DNA from 2 places in the Streptomyces sp. NPDC057877 genome. Region 2 is predicted to be linked to the other one. Evidence: riboswitches for the same ligand, from Rfam matches in the RefSeq annotation. Region 2 holds a riboswitch; the other holds the start of a gene.
The links. A riboswitch is a leader RNA that binds a small molecule or an ion and turns the genes downstream of it on or off. The one in region 2 is predicted to bind ZMP and ZTP.
Positions count from the first base shown of each region.

Region 1 (10,597 bases), on a different contig from region 2:
TGAGGGAGGCCTTGGGTTCCGTCAGGTCGCGGGCGTTCTTCTCCAGGTAGTCGGCGAGCTTCTCCGCCTCCGCGTCGACGGCGTCGACGTCCGCGCCGTCGGAGTACCGCCAGATGGCCACCTGCGTACCGGCCGCCGCGTCCTGCTCGGTCAGGCCGCCGCGTATGCCCGCCTTCCGCGCCAGCGCCGCGAGGTCGTTCACCTGCGGGTAGGAGTGCCGCAGGATCCAGCGGATCCGGCCCGCGTCCTTGTTGGCGCCCAGGGACGTGCCGCTCCACGGGGTCTCGTGGTACCTGGCGTCCTTCTGCGTGGGGTTGTGCAGGTCGACGCAGTAGGTCTGCAGGGTGCCGCCGCCCTCGACGGACATCTCGAACAGGCCCGCCGACACGTCCAGGTCCCCGCCCTCGGTGTGGACCACCGCACCGCCGTACGTCTTCAGGCCGCCGATGGTGGCCGTCGCCCCGCCCCGGGTGGGGGCCGTCCCGTCCTCGGCGGCGGCCGAGCCCGCGCCCACCGTCACACCGGTGGCGACGAGCCCGGCGACCAGCGCCGCCCCGGCGGCACGGCGAGCCATCCGCTGTCTGCGCGCCGACTGCCCGGGCAGGGTGGACGGAGCGGACGGCGCCGACGGCAGGGACGGCGTGGAGGACGAAGAAAGCACGTAATTCCCCTTCGAGCAGGACCCATTGACGTGGGGGTGCGGTCCCACCAGCAGAATCAGTAGCCCCAAGAGCTATTTCCGGCATCCTAGGTACGGCTCGCGCCGCGCTTCCCCGTGAGCCCGTCAGCCAACCGATCCGAATCGGAATCGTTATCGCGGGGACCCCCCGCGAGCAGGGCTTATCGACAAATCACTGCGGGTTGTTCGGTGCACATTCGTCGATAAGCCGCAGTTCGGGCGACGGCGGTTGGGCGGTCACGGGGGAGCCGACTTCACGTCACCAGAGCTGGCTCCGGGGCCTGTTGACTCGGTTGCCTTTCCCGGTCCTCCGAACTGGGCGCCGGTGTCTCCCAGTTGGGTTCCGTTTGCCGCGTCGTCGAGGCCGCTGCCGTGTCGCTCCTCGCCTGTGCGCGTCGGAAGGCCGAGGTGCCCCGGGCGAGGTCATGGCCGATCGCCAGCGCGTCGATGTCCGCCGAGGTCCAGTTCTGACCCTCGCGCACGTCCGTCCGTACCTTCAGCCTGCCCTGCACGACGACCGGATCGCCCACCGAGAGGCAGGCCGACACGTTGGTGGCGAGCTGCCGGTTGGCCCACACCGTGAAGAAGTTGGTGTGCCCGTCCGTCCAGGTGCTCCTCTCCCGGTCCCAGTACCGCGCGGTCACCGCCAGCCGGAAGCGCGTCGAAGGTCCCGACGCCAGGTCCCGGTACACCGGCTGCGTCGCCACGTTGCCCACCACGCAGATCACCGTCTCGTTCATCGCTGTCCCCTCCATGCGGCTGTGTCTGCCGAGGCGACCGCGTCCGTCGCGATCGCCGCAAGGCCAGACTGCCTCCGCCGCGCCGGGCCCGCTGAGCGCTGTGGACCGCTCCCCACCTGTGGAAAACTCCGCCACCCGAACGGGTGACGCGCCCACAAGGGCAGGGGCCCGGCGGCCCCCTCACCTCCCCCCGGCCGCCCCCACCACCTCCGCCCCCATCACCCGCGCATACTGCTCCCGCACCTCCCGGTACCGCAGCAGCTCAGCCGCCACCGGATCGAGCACCCGGGCCCGCCCGCACCCGGCCGCGGCGTCCCGCAAGCGCCGTTCCGCCTCCAGGCCGTACCGCCGTGCCGGTCCCCGGGCGGCCATCCTGCAGCTCCACTCGACGATCGGCCCGCCGACGATCCCGAGCACCATCAGCAGCACGGGCACCCCGAGGTTCGGCGACATGAACCCCACGATCTGCCCCACCAGCCACAGCCCGCCGATCACCTGAAGCAGCGTCATCGACGCCTGCACCAGCACCGCGGCGGGCCACCAGCCCGGCCGCGGCGGCCGACCCGGCGGCAACCCGGCCCGCGACGCCAGCTCGTCCAGCGCCTCCGGCAGCCCCTGCGAGCCGCGTACGGCGGCCTCCCGCACGGCCTGCGCCCAGGGCGCGGGCAGCCCCGCCGACGCCCGGTCGGCCACCGTCCGCACCGCCTGCTCGACGCGCTGCCGCGCGGTGACCTCCTCCTCCGGCTGCGGGCGCTGCGGGAACCGGCCCGTGGACGGCTCCCGACGCTCCTCGTACCAGCGCCACAGCCGCAGCCACGGCGTACCGCACGCGCGGTTGGCGTTGCGCAGCCAGGCACGTTCGGCGGCCTCACCGGCGGCGGTGGCACCGACGGCGTCCGCGAGCCGCGCGGAGAACTCGTCCCGCGCGCGCTCACTGAGCCCCGTACGCCGTCCCGTGGCGTACACCGGCCACAGCCGTACGGCCGCGGCGTCCAGGTCGGCGGAGATCCGCCGGGCCGCCGCGCCGCGCTCCGCGACGAACTGGCCGAGCGCCTCGCGCAGTTCCCCGAGGCCGTCCCCGGTGAGCGCGGACAGGGCGAGCACGGTCGCGCCCGGTTCGCCGTACTCCCCCAGGGCGATGCCGTCCTCGTCCAGCAGCCGCCGCAGATCGTCGAGGACCTGCTCGGTGGCCTCCCCGGGCAGCCGGTCGATCTGGTTCAGGACGACGAACATGACCTCCGCGTGACCGGCCATGGGCCGCAGATAGCGCTCGTGGAGTACGGCGTCGGCGTACTTCTCCGGATCGACGACCCAGATGATCGCGTCCACCAGCGCCAGCACCCGGTCCGCCTGCTCCCGGTGCTGTACGGCCGCCGAGTCGAGGTCGGGCAGGTCCACCAGGACGAGCCCGCGCAGTTGTGCCTCCGCCTCCGGGCTCTGCACGGGGCGGCGGCGCAGCCGCCCGGGGATGCCGAGCCGGTCGATCAGGCTCGCGGCGCCGTCGCTCCAACTGCACGCGATGGGCGAGGCGGTGGTGGGCCGTCGTACGCCGGTCTCCGAGATGGTCACCCCGGCGAGCGCGTTGAACAGCTGGGACTTGCCGCTGCCCGTCGCGCCCGCGATGGCGACGACGGTGTGCTGTCCGGAGAGCCTGCGCCGCGCGGCGGCCTCGTCGAGCACCCGGCCCGCCTCGCCGAGCGTCCGGCCGTCCAGCCGCGCCCGGGACAGGCCGACCAGCTCGCGCATGGCGTCCAGCCGTGACCGCAGCGACCCGTCGTACGCCAGCGGCGGCACGGTCCGCGGCCCGGGCGTCCGGGTCTCCACCACGGCTGCCGTCTCCGGCGCCTCCGCGTCCTCGTTCACCCGCCGCGCGATCAGCCCGTCGTCCCAGGCCTCCGCCGAGTCCTCGGCGTCCCCCTGAGGGGCCGTACTGGTCGACGTACGGGTCTTGCCCTGGCGGTCGGCGGGAGGCTCAGGCGGGCGGACCGTAGGGCGGTAGGAGGGGGGATCGGGGATGGGGCGGGGCTCGGCGGGCCGGTCGGCCGGACGCTCCGTCACGCGCGGGCTGTCCTTGCGCGCCGCCCCTGGGCTCTCCTCTTCCCCCATGCCACCCTCCGCAGGTACGCCGTCCCCGCTGCCGGAGCCGGGCTCCTCGCGCTCCGGCTCCTTCTCCGTCTCTGCTTCCTTCTCCACCTCCGCCTCCGTCTCCACGGCACGATCGACGTTCTCGGTGTGATCGCTGTGATCCCTGTGCTCCGTGTGATCGGCGTGCTCCGTGTGGTCCTGGTCAGTGACGGCGGTCACCGGTCACCTCTCCTTCTGCAGTACGGACAGCGCGGCGATGAGTTCGGCCTGCGGTTCCGGATGGACCTCGAGCGCGTCCAGCGGGGCGAGACGGCGCTCGCGCTCGGTGTTCATCACCCGGTCCAGGCAGTCGATGAGCAGCCGCCCGCCGCGGTCGCGCAGCCGCAGCGCGCCGTGGGCGCCGATCCGCTCGGCGAGCCCCTCGCCCGCGGTGCGCGCCCGGCGACCGCCCAGCAGGGCCGTGGCGACCAGCGCGGCGATCACCTCGGGGTCGGGCGCGACGCTCCGGTCCAGCTCGCGCACCTCTTCCTCGGCGTACTCCTCCACCTCGCGCCGCCACCGCCGTACGGTCATCCCGATGCGGTGCTCGACGGGCTCCGTGGTCGGCTCCTGGGCGGTGAGTTCCGGGGCGTCCGCGGCGGGTTCGCGCCGCCAGGCGTCGTCGACGCGTTCGTCGGCGGCGGTGACGGCGCACAGCAGCAGCTCGCACAGGCTCTCGCCGAGGGCGTCGAGGAGTTCGCCAGCGGTGCAGTCGAGAGGGAAGGCGCGCCAGCGCTTGAGCGCGTCACCGGCGAGTACGGCACCGGCCTGCAACCGGCCCCGTACGCGCGCGTGCTCGCTGTCGTAGGCGGTGTCGACGGCGCCGGTGAGCCGGAGCGCGGCGGCGTACTGCGCGGCGGCGGCACCGGCCAGCTCGGGCATGCGGGCCTTGAGGGAGTCCAGGACGCCGTATGCCGTACGGGCCATGGCGTGCTGGCGGGCGCCCGCGTCCTGGGCCTGGTGGAGGAGCCAGGTCCGCAGCGGCGCCACGGCGGTGGCGGGCAGGAGTCCGCCGCCCCAGGCGGACTCGGGCAGCTCGGGCACGGTGAAGCGGGGTACGTCGCCGAGTCCGGCCTTGGTGAGCAGCGCCCCGTACTGCCGGGAGACCTCGGAGACGACCTGGTGGGGGACGCGGTCGAGAACGGTGACGAGGGTGGCCTTGTACTCCTTCGCGGTGCGCAGCAGATGCCAGGGCACGGCGTCGGCGTACCGGGCGGCCGTGGTCACCATGACCCAGATGTCGGCGGCGCAGATCAGCTCGGCGGCGAGGACACGGTTGTCGGCCACCAGGGAGTCGATGTCGGGGGCGTCGAGGAGGGCGAGGCCGGGCGGCAGGGTGTCGGCGGTCTCGATCCGGAGCACCCGCATCGGGTCCTCCCCGGGGAGGAGGAGATCGTCGCCTGTCTCGCGCTGGGGCACCCACACGCGCGTGAGGTCGGGCAGTACGCGCATGCCGCTGAACCAGTGATGATCCTCCGGATGGCAGACGAGCACCGGCGTCCGGGTCGTGGGCCGCAGCACACTCGCCTCGCTGACCCGCCGCCCCACGAGGGAGTTGACGAGCGTCGACTTGCCCGCGCCGGTGGAGCCCCCCACGACGGCCAGCAATGGTGCTTCGGTTTCCCTCAACCGGGGCACCAAGTAGTCGTCGAGCTGCGCGAGCAGTTCGTCGCGGTTGGCACGCGCGCGTGGGGCCCCCGCCAGGGGCAGCGGGAAGCGTGCGGCGGCGACACGGTCGCGCAGGGCGGAGAGTGCGTCGAGCAGCTGAGGCCGTACGTCCAAGGTCACCACATGTGAAGAATGCCCAATTTTAGGGGAATTCTGAAGCATATAGACATGTCTGCGCGCCGATGGAACACAAGGGACGGAAGGGGCGACCGGGACATGGCCACAGCCGAGGCATAACGAGTGCACAACACCCGGGACGCGGGACGCCAAAAGCGCTGCACGATTCGTACCTGCCTGCGATTATCAGGACCGCTTCACCGAACCTCCACATCGAGCCACGGAGGCGAAGCGACAGGGACATGGATCCGGGAGCCCTATCCTTGTCCCCGGCAGCGTCAAGGATCAGCCCACACCCGGGCACCACGACAGAGGCCACCACACCAGGCCCCCGTAGCTCAGTGGATAGAGCAGGCGCCTTCTAAGCGCTTGGCCGCAGGTTCGAGTCCTGCCGGGGGCGCCCTCTTTCCGCCCTCCCATCGGGAGGGCATTTTTGCTGTTCAGGGCCGTTTATCGGGCCCGGCCGAGCAGCTTCGCGGGTGCGGGTGGATCCTCGGGCGGAGCTGGCTGGTGTCCGGCTGGAGACGATCTCGTCCGGCCCTCGGCGGGTGCCCTTCCCGAAGACTTCCCGAAGTTTCGGTGCGCTCTCTTGCCGTCGAACCGCTCACCAACGCCACGGTCTGTGGTCGGCCCACAAGCATCGCCCTCGGCCGCGCAGACGTGCGCCCGCGTCATCGGCGGCGGCTGGCACTCACCCCCGCTGCGTCGACGCTCCCTGACTGTGGCAGGTGCCATTGCCAGACGGATGAAAACACGTTGGCGGGCCACCTCTGAGCTGCGACCATGCAGCTGTATCCCTTACGGAGGGTGCCTTTGTTCGTTTTCAGTTGTGCGCGTTGCGGTGTCGAGCTGACAGTCCCTTTGTCCCAGGTCTCCCTTCCGTCCCATGCCCGTCAGAAGTACGGGAATGGGGTCCAACTACCGGTACTCATGGAGGCAGGGACGTTTGCCGTGGACCCGGACCCATGGGGAGGGCCATGGCGGATGGGGGACGAGATCGATCCGGGCGAGGCGGAGGCACGCGGCATCTACGCGCCGGTCTACGCCCTGTCCGACAACACGCCCGGGGCAATCGTCATTGCTCCCGGTGACATCCGCGGTACCCGGCTGATTCCCGAGAAACGCGGCGGTGCCTGCTGTGGCCTCGACGGGGCCGAGGGGCCCAACATGGCCTGCGAGGCGTGCGACCTGCCCGTAGCAACAAGGGTCGACGACTGCTCGCTCTGGCAGGCAGTGCGGCTCAGCTCAGACGCCGTGCGCCGCGTCCTCGTCGACGGCGTCCGCACCGCGCCGTTCTCCTGGACGGAATTGGCAGAGAGGGCGGAGCGCACGCCCCCGTTCGAGCCGATCGGCACATGGGGAGGACGGTCTGGGTCGAGTCACTACTGGTCGTGGAGTCCTCAATGGGAGGCGGCAGCCGGCCAGGCGCTCGCCCACCTGTTGGTGGCCTCCAAAGGGCAGCCCGTGAAGGTCCCGGGCGGTCTGACCGCGGACGTGTTCCAACGCGCGCTCGACGCCTTGCTGCCCGCAGCCCCGCCAACGCGGCACGCCGTCCTGGCCGGACCGGGAGAACCCTCCGCCAGTGCGGGAGTCGACATCCTCCTCGTACCGGTCCATCCTCAGACGGGTCAGACCTGGACCCCCGCCGGCCCGGCGGCATCGGCGTACCCGGTGCCCCTGCCGCTGGGGGTGTGGCTGTGGCTGGTCTCCCCCGAGCCGTACCTGCCTGTTCCCGCGTCGGGCGGCATACCCCAGGACGTACTCCGCGACGACCCGCTCCCTCCGCGCCCCAACTACCTGTTCCGGGCCGACCGGGGCACGTTCGAGCACACCTTGGTCCGGCTACCAGCCGTTCGCAGCCCGTGGATACGCACGATCCTCGAGAACCTCACGCAGGATGCATCGGTCGACATCTTCTAGCCGCCGCATGGCAAGCGGACAGCGCCACCCGCCTGGCTTCGTTCACTTCCTGCAGCATCTGTCTGTGAGTTCGGGAGGTATCCGACAGGTGGAAGCGCGTCTGGGATGTTCACGTGACATGACGTCACTGCAGGAGGTGCGCCTTCGCAGGTCGCTCCCGGCCGAGCACGCTGGTCGGGTGTGAGCATGCTGCGTCTACTACAGTTCAGCGTGGGCCGTGACTGGCGCTGAGGTGGAGCACCACCGGGGAGCGGTCTGACGAGACGTCGTTGCCGTGCGCCTGGGCGAGTGGTCAGCAACGCCTGGAGGGCAACGATGTCCGCGACTCAGACGGCCCAGCTCATGGATGGCACCAGCCTCGCCAAACGCATCGTCGAAGAGGCTGCTGCCAAGGCGGCAGAGATCTCACGACGAGCGGGGACCAGTCCCTGCCTGGCGACGGTGATGGTGGGAGAGGATCCCGCGTCGGCCACGTACATCCGCATGAAACGGGCGCGGTGCGCGAAGGCAGGCATCCAGTCCCGGCATATCGGTCTGCCCGCCGCCACCACGACCGCCGAACTGATCGACACCCTCGCGGGCCTGTCCAGCGATCCGGAAGTGCACGGGATCCTGTTGCAGCACCCCTGCGGCCCGCACATCGACGAGCGAGCGGCGTTCGAGGCCATCGCTCCGGAGAAGGACGTCGACGGGGTGACGATGCATTCCTTCGCCGCGATGAGCTTCGCGCTGCCGGGATTCGTGTCCTGCACTCCGGGCGGGATCATGCGGTTGCTGGAAGCGTACGACGTCGAACTCGCCGGCAAGCACGCCGTCGTGGTGGGCCGCAGCGCGATTCTCGGCAAACCGGCCGGGATGCTCCTGCTCGCCAAGGACGCGACGGTCACGTACTGCCACTCCCGCACGGCTGGCCTGTCGGCGATCGTCCGGGAAGCGGATGTCGTGGTAGCAGCCGTGGGACGGCCTCGGCTGATCCGCGGTGAGGACGTCAAACCCGGCGCGGTCGTGATCGACGCCGGCTACAACCCGGGCAACGTCGGAGACGTGGACTACGACACCGCCCTCACCCGAGCTCGTCTGATCACTCCGGTTCCCGGTGGCGTTGGGCCGATGACCATTGCCGTCCTGCTCGCGCAGACCGTGGAAGCCGCCGCGAGCCAGCTCGGCATGCAGCGTCGCTGACGCCTCGCCAGCCCGGTGATGCCGTGTCAGCAAGGTCGTCGCTCGGAGCGAGAGCCCGCGTGTCGGCCTGGCGGGCGGTTCTGCTGATGGCGGCTCGCTGCCTGTGAGGGCGGTAAGCCGCCGAGAAGGCGTGGCCTGCGGATGCGTCAGCGCCCGGTGGTCCCGCCGGTTCAGCGGTCGACGTCGTAGGACCGCCTCGTTGCAGCCATCCAAACGATGGCAAATCGGCATACGGGTTGAAGGGGCGCTGGATATCAGATCATCCTTGCCGTCATGAGTCTCGTCTCCACCTCCTTCGATGTGCCCGACATGGCCGACTACGCCCACGACTGGGCTCTGGTCGACGTGGAGACTGCCGCTCGGTGAGGGGCTCCTTGGCCATCTCTGTCTCCTGCTCGCATACCGCGGACGATACTGTCGCCGACCAAGCGCGCATATCGTCCCGTGGATGGGTCAGCCGGGCGGCTGCATCCTGCGGAACTCCGCCACTGGGATCTCGAACTGTGCCTCGATCTTCGTGGCGTCCTTCTCCCGGCCGGCTTGCCGGAGCATGCCGACGGCCTGCTCCACGATCCTGCCGAGCCTGACGACCTCCGCCCGCAGGATGTGAAGTTCGGCATCGGGCTCGACTGCCTGCGCACCGCACCACTGCCGTACGAGGTCTCGGGCAGGCTTGAACTCCCTGTCGGCCTGGGCGCAGACCTCGGGGCTGAAGTGATGCCCCTCCCGTTTGCCCCGCCCCGGGGTGTACGAGCCGTAGATCGCTTCCCTTTGAGCCCGTTGCTCCTCGCGTGCCACCTCTGCCATGACCTGCTCGGCGTGCAGGGTGGCGCCCTTGCGAGCGCACGCCAGGGTCGCCGACCAGGGCGCCTCCGCACTCCCGTCATCGTGAAACACCGTCAACGGATCACCAGTGAGGAACTCGGCACTCTCCTCCAGCGCCTCGGCGAACGCCGTCACGTCGTAGACGTACAAGACGCCGTCGCCGTGCCGCGAATAGCCGACCCTCGCCAGCTCGTCCCACGGGCAGACCTCGAAGACGGTGTCCACCGCACGGCGTTCGGGAACATCACGAGAAGGTGTAGCAGCGCTGAGTTCTTTCCAGCGGCGTTCTCTCTCAAGCCAGCGGTCGACCTGTTCCCAGGGAACGCGCAGCTGAGAAGGCGGTACCCAAGCTTCACGCCCCTCCTCCTCGTCTGCGGTGAAGCGGACCTTGACGCGCACCGGACACTTGGTGCCAAGACGAAGCACCTCCACCCGAGCGACCGGGTCATGCGCCCGGGCACAGTGCGCCCAGAACTCCCCTACTTCCATCGCCACATCCCGTGGGTCCGGATGCGAAGGCATTCGCAGGACGGCGCACGGTTTCGCCGGGAATCGTGATCCAGCGGTATAAGGGCGCAATGCGCTCATGAGCGCGGCAGAGCCGGTCGTCTCGGCTCGCCCTACGGCGTTTGAGTACGGCGCCCGGTCTGCTCCGCCGCCGCGGCGGCGATAGTGTCCCCCGCGTGAGCGAGTACCAGTACTACGAGTTCCAGGCCCTCGACCGGCCGCTCAGCCGCGAGGAACAGGAGCAGTTGCGGGCTGTCTCCACCCGGGCGCGGATCACCGCCACCAGCTTCACCAACACCTACAACTGGGGTGACCTGAGCGGAAATCCGCGCAGCATGGTGGAGCGCTATTTCGACGCCCACCTGTACGTCACCAATTGGGGCACCCACCGACTGATGCTCCGCCTGCCCAAACAGACCCTGGACCTGCCCGCAGTGCGGCCGTACCGCCTCGACCACCACGTCGACGCCTGGACCACCCGCACCCACCTCGTGCTTGACCTCACCAGCGAGGACGAGGGCGGCGACTGGATCGAGGGCGCCGACGACTCACTGGCCGCCCTCATCGGCGTCCGTGACGAACTCGCCACCGGCGATCTGCGCCCCCTCTACCTCGCCTGGCTCTCCGCACTCGCCGCCTGGGAACTCGAAGACGACGACGAAGAGGAGTACCAGACCTGCCCTGAGCCGCCCGTCCCGGCCGGGCTCGGCGAGCTGACCGCACCGCAGCACGCGCTCGCGGACTTCCTGCGCGTGGACGCCGATCTCCTTGCGGTCGCGGCCCAGGCCAGTCCCACCGCGCCGAAGGAGCCGCTCAGGCCCACGAAGAAGGAACT
Region 1 covers NZ_JBHVMS010000004.1:381,976-392,572, reverse strand. Annotated here, with positions in the region: gene ACFVQG_RS13330 (Cys-Gln thioester bond-forming surface protein) at 1-574, opposite strand, end outside; gene ACFVQG_RS13325 (single-stranded DNA-binding protein) at 934-1,419, opposite strand; gene ACFVQG_RS13320 (GTPase) at 1,600-3,723, opposite strand; gene ACFVQG_RS13315 (dynamin family protein) at 3,727-5,334, opposite strand; tRNA gene ACFVQG_RS13310 (tRNA-Arg) at 5,656-5,728, shown strand; gene ACFVQG_RS13305 (hypothetical protein) at 6,142-7,248, shown strand; ZMP/ZTP riboswitch at 7,456-7,541, shown strand; gene ACFVQG_RS13300 (bifunctional 5,10-methylenetetrahydrofolate dehydrogenase/5,10-methenyltetrahydrofolate cyclohydrolase) at 7,564-8,430, shown strand; gene ACFVQG_RS13295 (hypothetical protein) at 8,884-9,654, opposite strand; gene ACFVQG_RS13290 (hypothetical protein) at 9,939-10,597, shown strand, end outside.
Region 1: another riboswitch for ZMP and ZTP. It lies ahead of ACFVQG_RS13300 (bifunctional 5,10-methylenetetrahydrofolate dehydrogenase/5,10-methenyltetrahydrofolate cyclohydrolase); the one in region 2 lies ahead of ACFVQG_RS21395 (glycine hydroxymethyltransferase).

Region 2 (10,597 bases):
GAGTGATGTGCAGCGCTGTCCGGTGCACCGTGGCGCGCTGGTGCACGGGTGTGGGGGGGTGAGAGGCGGACCGCTCCGGCGCTCAGTGCTTGGCCGGGAGGAAGCCCACCTTGTCGTACGCCTGCGCCAGCGTCTCCGCGGCGACGGCGCGGGCCTTCTCCGCGCCCTTGGCCAGGATCGAGTCGAGCGTCTCCGGGTCGTCCAGATACTGCTGGGTGCGCTCCCGGAACGGCGTCACGAAGTCGACCATGACCTCGGCGAGGTCCGTCTTGAGCGCACCGTAGCCCTTCCCCGTGTACTTCTCCTCCAGTTCGCCGATTCCCGCCCCGGTGAGGGTGGAGTAGATGGAGAGGAGGTTGCTCACACCGGGTTTGTTCTCCGCGTCGTAGCGGATGACGGTGTCGGTGTCGGTGACCGCGCTCCTGACCTTCTTCGCGGTGGCCTTGGGGTCGTCGAGGAGGTTGATGAGGCCCTTCGGCGTGGACGCCGACTTGCTCATCTTGATCGACGGGTCCTGGAGGTCGTAGATCTTCGCCGTCTCCTTGAGGATGTACGGCTTGGGGATGGTGAAGGTCTCACCGAAGCGCCCGTTGAACCGCTCGGCGAGGTCGCGGGTCAGCTCGATGTGCTGGCGCTGGTCCTCACCGACCGGCACCTCGTTGGCCTGGTACAGCAGGATGTCGGCGACCTGGAGGACCGGGTAGGTGAACAGCCCGACCGACGCGCGCTCGGCGCCCTGCTTGGCGGACTTGTCCTTGAACTGGGTCATCCGGCTGGCCTCCCCGAAGCCGGTGAGGCAGTTCATGATCCAGCCGAGCTGGGCGTGCTCGGGGACATGGCTCTGGACGAACAGCGTGCACCGCTCGGGGTCCAGGCCCGCGGCCAGCAGCTGGGCCACGGCGAGCCGGGTGTTGGCCCGCAGCTCCTTCGGGTCCTGCGGGACCGTGATCGCGTGCAGGTCGACGACCATGTAGAACGCGTCGTGGGTCTCCTGGAGCGCCACCCACTGGCGGACGGCGCCGAGGTAGTTGCCGAGGTGGAACGAGCCTGCGGTGGGCTGGATTCCGGAGAGCACGCGAGGTCGGTCAGAGGCCATGCTCATCATTCTCTCATTGCCCGCGGCCCTTCTGGGGCATGGGGATTCCCCTCCCACGGGGCGCTCGGGTCTACCCCGCCAGCACCACCCGCAGCTGGTCCAGCCCCCAGTCCAGGTCCTCCTCGCTGATCACCAGCGGGGGCGCGATACGGATCGTCGAGCCATGGGTGTCCTTGACCAGGACGCCCCGGTCCATGAGGCGCTCGGAGACCTCGCGGCCCGTGCCGTACGCGCGGGCGATGTCCACGCCCGCCCAGAGGCCGCGGCCCCGCACCGCCGTGATCCGGCCGGTGTCGGCGAGGGCGTGCAGTTCCCGGTGCAGGTGTGCGCCCAGCTCGGTGGCGCGCGCCTGGTACTCGCCGGAGCGCAGCATCGCGATCACCTCCAGCGCCACCGCGCAGGCCAGCGGGTTCCCGCCGAAGGTCGAGCCGTGCTCGCCGGGCCGGAACACCCCGAGCACCTCCGCCGACGACACCACCGCCGACACCGGCAGGATGCCGCCGCCGAGCGCCTTGCCCAGCACATACACATCCGGCACCACGCCCTCGTGCTCGCAGGCGAAGGTCCGTCCCGTGCGGCCGAGGCCCGACTGGATCTCGTCCGCCATGAACAGCACGTTCCGCTCGCGGGTCAGCCGCCGCACCGCCGGGAGATAGCCCTCCGGCGGGACGATCACCCCCGACTCGCCCTGGATCGGCTCCAGCAGCACCGCCACCGTGTTCTCCGCGAGCGCCTGCCGCATCGCCGTGAGATCGCCGTACGGCACGATCTCGAAGCCGGGCGTGTACGGCCCGTAGTCGGCGCGGGCCTCCGGGTCGGTGGAGAAGCTGATCACCGTGGTCGTGCGGCCGTGGAAGTTGCCGCCCGCCACCACGATCTTCGCCATCTCCGCGGGCACGCCCTTGATCCGGTACCCCCATTTGCGGGCCGTCTTCACCGCCGTCTCCACGGCCTCCGCGCCGGTGTTCATCGGCAGCACCGTCTCCATGCCGCACAGCTCGGCCAGTTGGGCGCAGAACGCCGGGAACCGGTCGTGGTGGAAGGCCCGCGACGTCAGCGTCACCCGCTGCAGCTGGGCCCGCGCCGCGTCGAGCAGCCGACGGTTGCCGTGCCCGAAGTTGAGCGCCGAGTAACCGGCCAGCAGGTCCAGGTACCGGCGTCCCTCCACATCCGTCATCCACGCCCCGTCGGCCGTGGACACGACCACCGGCAGCGGATGGTAATTGTGCGCGCTGTGCGCCTCGGCGGCGGCGATGAGGTCTTCCGTAGCGGTCACGGCAGCTCCACGAGGTCAGCCGGAAGGTCGGCCAGAGGGTGATCCAGAACGCGAGTCGGCACACCAGGCCTACCCCTTTCCCGCCACGCTCGCATGCTGGACGAGGGAACCTGCCCGTACGGCGTGCCCGGTAGGCTGATCCATGGGCCGTGACTGGCGCGCTGGGATGGGACCGACCATCGGGGAGCGGCCTGCGAGAGCGAGTGCCGTGCGCCTGGGCCGAACCGTGAACCGTGACCACGCCGAAAAGCCACGCCGACCGGAGGCCGACATGCCAGACCAGCCCCTCTCCCCCGAGTCCACCGCCTACCGCGCCGCCCTCGATGTGATCCGCGCCGTGGAGCCGCGGGTCGCCGACGCCATCGGCCAGGAGGTGTCCGACCAGCGCGAGATGCTCAAGCTGATCGCCTCCGAGAACTACGCCTCCCCGGCCACCCTGCTGGCGATGGGCAACTGGTTCAGCGACAAGTACGCCGAGGGCACCATCGGCCGCCGCTTCTACGCGGGCTGCCGCAACGTGGACACCGTGGAGTCCCTCGCCGCCGAGCACGCCAGGGAACTCTTCGGCGCCCGCCACGCCTACGTCCAGCCGCACTCCGGCATCGACGCCAACCTGGTCGCCTTCTGGTCCGTCCTCGCCCAGCGCGTCGAGACCCCCGCGCTGGAGAAGGCGGGCGTCCGCCAGGTCAACGACCTCTCCGACGCCGACTGGGCCGAACTGCGCCAGGCCTTCGGCAACCAGCGCATGCTCGGCATGTCCCTGGACGCCGGTGGCCACCTCACCCACGGCTTCCGCCCGAACATCTCCGGCAAGATGTTCGACCAACGCTCCTACGGCACCGACCCCGCCACCGGCCTCATCGACTACGAGGCGCTGCGGACCTCCGCCCGGGAGTTCCGGCCGCTGATCATCGTCGCCGGTTACTCCGCCTACCCCCGGCTGGTGAACTTCCGCGTCATGCGGGAGATCGCCGACGAGGTCGGCGCCACCCTCATGGTCGACATGGCGCACTTCGCCGGTCTGGTCGCCGGAAAGGTCCTCACCGGCGACTTCGACCCGGTGCCGCACGCCCAGATCGTCACCACCACCACCCACAAGTCGCTGCGCGGCCCGCGCGGCGGCATGGTCCTGTGCGACGACTCCCTCAAGGACCAGGTGGACCGGGGCTGCCCGATGGTCCTCGGCGGCCCGCTCCCGCATGTGATGGCGGCCAAGGCGGTGGCCCTGGCGGAGGCGCGGCAGGACTCCTTCCGCGGCTACGCCCAGCGCATCGTCGACAACTCCCGCGCGCTGGCCGAGGGGCTGATGCGGCGCGGCGCCACGCTCGTCACCGGCGGCACCGACAACCACCTCAACCTGATCGACGTGGCCTCCTCCTACGGCCTCACCGGCCGCCAGGCCGAGGCCGCCCTCCTCGAGTCCGGCATCGTCACCAACCGCAACGCCATCCCGGCCGACCCCAACGGCGCCTGGTACACCTCCGGCATCCGCATCGGCACCCCCGCCCTGACCACCCGTGGTCTGGGCACCGCCGAGATGGACGAGGTCGCCGGTCTCATCGACCGCGTCCTGACCACCACCGAGCCCGGCACCACCAGCAAGGGCACGCCCTCCAAGGCCCAGCACGTCATCGACCCGAAGACCGCCGTCGAGATCTCCCGCCGGGCCACCGACCTGGTCGCCGGTTTCCCGCTGTACCCCGAGATCGACCTCGGCTGAGCCCTCACCGGGCCCGTCGGGCATCCGGTCACACATCCCGTAGCTCCTGCCTCGGTCCCGGCTCCGGCCGGGGCCGGTGCGAGCGGTTCACCGCGAGCGGGCGCAGCAGCAACGCCAGTACGGCACCGGCTGCCGCGCCCGGCAGGGCCCACCACCAGCCGTCGTCCCCACCGCCCCGGCCGTCCGTCGCGGAGGCGGCGGCCAGGGAGGGCGATGCGGTGACCGTCCCGCCCGGCTGACCCGCCGCGGCCGTCTCGGTGCTCTCGGGTGCGGGCGGGGCCGCCGCCGGGTCCTTGGCCGTCCCCATCACCCCGAGCCGCTCCAGCAGGGCCCGCAGCTCGGCGGGCTGCTTGGCGCGATGCCAGGCGCCGGTCCACTGCGGGGGGTTGGTCGAGGTGTGGATCCAGAGGGACGAACCCCCGGCGGGGACATGGACGCGGCTCATCCGCCAGGGGTCTATGTCGTGCACCATCCAGGTGACATTGATCTGCCTGGACCTCACCAGCTCGGAGTCGGAGGGCCGCTCCGCGCTGCCCCCGGCCCGCTCGCCCAGCAGGCGGTCCAACTCGGCGTACTCCTTGTCGGAGTAGTACAGAGCCGCCGTCTCACGGCTCTCCGGCGACACCACGAGCGCGCTCGTCGGCCCACCGGCCGCCGCGCCCGGCGCACACCACCACACCACCAGCCATGACAGCACCAACGCCGTCACCACCGACGCCAGCTGACGCGCCGACCAGCTCTCCCCACGTCGCACGAGCATGCCCATACCAGCCCCCTGCCGAGTGATCCCCTGAACCCTCGCGGCCCGTCCGCGGGCCGCGTGTCACTTCTGGTACACCGCCCGGCCCGCCGGGGTTCCCACCCCGCCCCGACTTCCTACGGCCGCGGAACGGACCTCGCGATCTCCACCGCCCGCTCCTCCGACGGCACGCCCTCCAGCCGCAGCGTCACCACGCCGCCCTCCGGGGCGGAACGGGTCCACAGCAGCGTCGGGCCCGCGGTGCGCTTGACGCGGGTGTACAGGTCGCCGTCCGGGTCCACCAGCCAGTAGGCCAGCCGGTGCGGGCGGGCGAACCACAGGGCCGGATTCGAAGGGTCGTCGCCGAGTTGGAGCCACTGCGGCTGCTCCCGCACCGTCTTGGCGAAGCCGACGTCGAGGCGGGCCGGGTGCTCGTCCAGCCGTATCGTGCGCCCCCGCTCCCGCCAGCACAGGGTCACCAGGAACCGCCCCTGCGGCTCCCGGCTCACCGACACCGCGTCCGGAGCGCCCAGCGCGTCCGGCACCACCGGCCGGAACCCCGCCTCACGCTCGGCCCGGGCCAGCGACACCGACCGGCCACAGCCGGGCACCTCGGCGGGGGTGGGCGGCGGCGCCGAGGGGTCGTAGCGCACCTCGATGCCGCCGAAGCCGAACCAGTCGACGACCGCGGCCCGCACCGGGGGCGTGAGCACGAGCACCGTCAGCAGCCCGCACAGCAGCGCCGTCAGCGAACGCCACCGCGCCCGCGTCCACCGCCGCACCTGCCGCAGCCGCGCACCGGCATCCGCGGCGCCGCCGACCGGCTCCGGCACCGGCACCTGCTCGGCCAGTATCCGCTCCAGCACCCGCTCGACCATCGACTCCGCCGCGCCGTCCCCGGGCCGGTCCAGCGACCGCCCCAGCGCCCGCAGCTCCTCCGGCAGCCGGGAGGCACCCTCGCGGTCCGGCTCGCGCCCCTCACTCACCCTCGTCACCCCCTTCCCGTCCTCCCCGTCCTCCCCGTCCTTCAGGTCCTCCCCGTCCTCCCCGAGGCTCGAAGTCCGGCAGCAGTCGGCCCAGCTTGCGCAGGGCGCGGTTCAGCCGGGACTTCACCGTGCCACGGGGCCAGCCGAGGGCCTCGGCCGTCTCGGACTCGTCCATCTCCAGCAGATAGCGGTAGGTGACGACCAGGCGGTGTTCCTCGCCCAGCTGCTCCAGGGCGGACAGCAGGGCCGCGCGGCGCTCGGTCTCCAGGGTGGCGACCGCCGGGTCCGCGGACTCGGGTATCAGCGGCTCGGCCTCAACGTACGCCGCCTCCCGGCCCGCGAGCGTGCGCTGCCGGGCCGCCGTGCGCATGCTGTTCCTCGCCTCGTTGGCGACGATCGACAGCAGCCACGGCTTGAACGCCGCGCCGTCCCTGAACCGGCCCAGCGCGCAGTACGCCTTGACGAAGGCCTGCTGCACCACGTCCTCCGCGTCCGCTCCCGCCCCGAGCGCGGTGGCCGCCCGCAGTGCGATGCCCGTATGGGCGCGCACCAGCTCCGCGTACGCCTCCGGCTCTCCGGCGCGTACGCGTGCGATCACCGCGGCCTCATCGACGATGCGGCCCCCCTCCCGCGTCCTCACACACTTGGTACACCGCCGAAGGCCCACCGGTTCCCACCCGGCGCCCACGACTTTCCACAGCACCCCCGCCACCACCCCACACGGCCCCGGCCACCGCGCGCCCCCCGCTCCCCGGTGTGAGACTGCAGTGCGGCGCACCACACCTGGCACGGGCGGCGCGAAGGAAGGAGACGAGGTGGGAATGCCGACGCCCGAGGGCGGCATGCTGGAGGAGTTCCTCGCCGATCCGGGCAACTTCGCGCTGGACCTGGGCACGGTCATCGCACGCTGCTCCGCGGCCCTGGGGCTGCAGCACTCCGTGGTCTACCTCGCCGACATCCAGCAGCGTCAGCTGCTGAAGATGACCGACACCGCCTCGGCCCTGTCCATCGACGACACCCTGGCGGGCTGGTGCTACCGCACCCAGGCGCTCCGGGTGGAGGAGTCCGACCCGGGCGGCATGACGGCCTGGTTCCCGCTGCTGGACGGCGCCGAGCGGCTGGGCGTGCTCGCCGTGCACGCGCCCGCGCTCACCCCGGTGGTCCTGCGCCGCGGCCGGGCCCTCGCCTCGCTGCTGGCCATAATGATCACCTCCAAGCGGGCGTACAAGGACTCCTTCGTACGACGGACCCGTACCGAACCGATGCACCTGCCCGCCGAGATGCTGCGCGCCTTCCTGCCGCCGCGCACGATCGGCACCGCGCACGTGGTGTCGACGGCCGTGCTCGAACCGGCCTACGACATCGGCGGTGACGCCTTCGACCACTCCCTCACCGAGACGACCCTGCACACGGCGGTGCTGGACGCCATGGGCCACAACCTCGCCTCGGGCCTGACGACCGCCGTCTCGCTGGCCGCCTGCCGCAACGCGCGCCGCACCGGGGCGAACCTGCCCGAGCTGGTGACCTGCGTCGACGACGCGCTGGCGGCGTGGCTGCCGGACCAGTTCTGCACCGGGGTGATCACCCAGCTGGACCTGGCCACCGGGGTGCTGCGCTGGATGAACTGCGGGCATCCGGCGCCGCTGCTGATCCGGGACGAGCTGCCGATGATCGACGAGATGGCGCGCCAGCCGGACCCGCCGATGGGGCTGCCGTTCCTGCTCGCCGGGCGGCCCCGGCAGACCCACGAGATCACCCTCGAACCGGGCGACCGGGTGCTGATGTACACGGACGGCGTCACCGAGGCGCGCACCCGGGAGGGCGAGGAGTTCGGCCTCCAGCGCTTCGCCGACTCCATCATCCGGGCGACCGCCGCGGGGGAACTCGCCCCGGAGGTGCTGCGCCGTCTGATCCACTCCATCCTGGACGCCCAGCACAACCGGCTCCGCGACGACGCGACGATCCTGATGTTCGAGTGGTGGCCGCCGTCGCAGTAACAGCCTCAGAGGATCACATGCGGCAGGAAACGCGCGTACTCGTCCGTGACCAGCCCGGACGACTCCCGGATGCCGAGCCCCGCCGCCTCGTCCTCGACGACCCACGCCCCGAGAACGACCCGGTTGCCGTCGAAGTCGGGCAGCGGGGCCAGTTCCTGGTAGCAGCAGGGCTCCCCGCGCACCACGGGATCCGCGCCCGGTGCGTGGACCGTCACGCCCGCGCCCTCCCTGCCGAGCAGCGGCTTGGCGACGTAACCGGTGGTCGTGGCCAGGTCGCGGGGGCCGTCGAGATAGGCGGGGAGGAGGTGCGGGTGCCCCGGGTACAGCTCCCAGAGGACGGCCAGGAGGGCCTTGTTGCTGAGCAGCATCTTCCAGGCGGGCTCGATCCAGAGGGTGGAGCCCGTGCCGCCGCCGTTGTCGAGGGTGGCGAGGACGTGGGGCGCGAAGCGGTCCGTGGTCAGCCACTCCCAGGGGTAGAGCTTGAAGCAACTGCGGATGAAGCGCAGCCGGTTGTCGACGAAGCGGCCGGACAGCCGGTCCCAGCCGATCTCCTCCATGGAGATCCAGTCGGTGTCCAGGCCCGCCTGCTCGGCGGTCTCCTTGAGGTAGGCGACGGTCATCAGGTCCTCGCCGAGTTCGTCGGCGGAGGAGTGCGCGAAGTACAGCGGGCTGCCCGGCTGGAGCAGTCCGGCCTGGTTCCCCCAGGCGGCGACGAGGCGTTCGTGCAGGGAGTTCCACTGATCGGCGCCGGGGAAGCGCTCCTCCATCCAGAACCACTGCGGGGAGGCGGCCTCGACCAGCGACGTGGGCGTGTCGGCGTTGTACTCCAGCAGCTTGGCCGGACCGGTGCCGTCGTGGCGCAGGTCGAAGCGGCCGTACACGGAGGGGAGTTCGGCGCGCCGGTGCCAGGCCTCGGCGACGGCGCGGGCCACGCGCGGGTCGGTGATCCCGAGGTCAGCGAAGCGGTTCGCCTCGACGATGTGCGCGGCGGCGGCGAGACACATGCGGTGCAGTTCCTCGACGACCTCCTCCAGCGCCTCGACCTCCGCCAGGGAGAAGACGTAGTAGGCGCTCTCGTCCCAGTAGGGGCGCAGGGAGTCGTCGGGGTAGCGCGTGAGCGGGTAGATGAGCCCCTGCTCCTCGACGGTCTGCTGCCAGCCGGGGCGGGGTTCGATCGTGCGGCGTTCCATGGGATACGACGGGATTCGACGGGGATGGATGCGGCGGGATGCGAGGGGATGCGACCGGTCAGCCGCCGCCGCTGCCCGAGCAGCCGAAGCCGCCCCGGTCGACGGCCTCGCTACGGCTGAAGGTGCCGTACTCGGCGTAGCCGCCGCTCACTTCGGCGTCGTAGTACCAGGCGGCGTCGCCACCGTTCCGCTTCTTGCCGCCCTTCCCGTACGAACCCGCGGAGCCGGACGACGACGAGCAGTTCTTGTCGGCGATGACCTTGTAGCCGTCCCAGGTGTAGCTGTCGCGGTCGACACAGCGGCGGTCGGGGTCGGAGCCGCAGGAGGTCAGGGCCGCCGCGACGACGCCCATTCCGCCGAGCACCACGGTGCTGGACCGTAGCCGACGCCGTGTTTCCGCCATGTCCCCGTCTCCCCGAATCCGTGTCTGCGCGCGGGTACTTGTGTACCTGTACCTGCCAACTGGGCGATCACCTTACGGCAGGACCCTGGCCAACGCTTCCAGCGCCCCCGCCCAGGCGTGGTCCGGGGGTGTGCCGTAGCCCACGACGAGGGCGTCGACGGGCTCGGTCCGCGCGGCCTCGTGGCGGAAGAAGGACAGGCCGTTCAGGGCCAGGCCCTGCCAGGTGGCGGCCTGCACGACGGACGGTTCGGTACCGGGCGGCAGGCGCAGTACGGCGTGCAGTCCGGCGGCGATGCCGGTGACCCGGACCTGCGGGGCCCGGGTGGCGAGGGCGGAGACCAGGGCGTCGCGGCGGCGCCGGTAGCGCAGCCGGGCGGCGCGGAGGTGGCGGTCGTAGGCGCCGGAGCCGATGAACTCGGCGAGGGTCAGCTGGTCGAACGACCCGCAGGTGTCCGCCCCGCCCTTGGCCCGCGTCACCTCCTCCACCAGGCCGGGCGGCAGGACCAGCCAGGCCAGCCGGAGGCCGGGGGCCAGGGCCTTGCTCGCGGTGCCCAGGTAGACGACGTGGTCGGGGTCGAGGCCCTGGAGCGCGCCGACGGACTGGCGGTCGTAGCGGAACTCGCCGTCGTAGTCGTCCTCCAGGATCACGCCGCCGGTGCGCCGCGCCCAGTCCAGGACGGCCGCGCGCCGGTCGCGGTGCAGGGCGTCGCCCATGGGGAACTGGTGGGCGGGGGTGAGGAGGACGGCCCCGGGGCCGGTCAGCCCCGCCGGGTCGGTGCCGAGTTCGTCGAAGGGCAGGGGGACGGTGCCCAGCCCGGCCGCCGCCAGCAGGTTCCAGTGCACCTCGAGGCCGTACGACTCCACGGTGACGGTCCGCAGGCCGCGCGCCCGCAGGACCGCGCCGAGGAGTCCGAGGCCGTGGGTGAAACCGGCGCACACGACGATGCGCTCGGGATCGGCGCGTACGCCCCGGGCGCGCGCGAGGTAGCCCGCGAGCGCGGTACGCAGTTCCGTGCGCCCGCGCGGGTCGCCGTAGCCCAGGGCGTCGTGGGGCGCGGCGGTGAGGGCGCGGCGGGCGGCCTTGAGCCACTCGGCGCGGGGGAAGGAGGCGAGGTCGGGGGTGCCGGGGACCAGGTCGTAGACGGGGCGTGGGCGCTCGCGGCGGCGCGGGGCGGTGCCCGTCGGCGGCA
Region 2 covers NZ_JBHVMS010000006.1:623,916-634,512, forward strand. Annotated here, with positions in the region: gene trpS (tryptophan--tRNA ligase) at 83-1,096, opposite strand; gene rocD (ornithine--oxo-acid transaminase) at 1,167-2,372, opposite strand; ZMP/ZTP riboswitch at 2,512-2,599, shown strand; gene ACFVQG_RS21395 (glycine hydroxymethyltransferase) at 2,644-4,092, shown strand; gene ACFVQG_RS21400 (hypothetical protein) at 4,121-4,852, opposite strand; gene ACFVQG_RS21405 (hypothetical protein) at 4,969-5,817, opposite strand; gene ACFVQG_RS21410 (RNA polymerase sigma factor) at 5,810-6,415, opposite strand; gene ACFVQG_RS21415 (PP2C family protein-serine/threonine phosphatase) at 6,639-7,814, shown strand; gene ACFVQG_RS21420 (glutathionylspermidine synthase family protein) at 7,820-9,004, opposite strand; gene ACFVQG_RS21425 (hypothetical protein) at 9,063-9,407, opposite strand; gene ACFVQG_RS21430 (PLP-dependent aminotransferase family protein) at 9,480-10,597, opposite strand, start outside.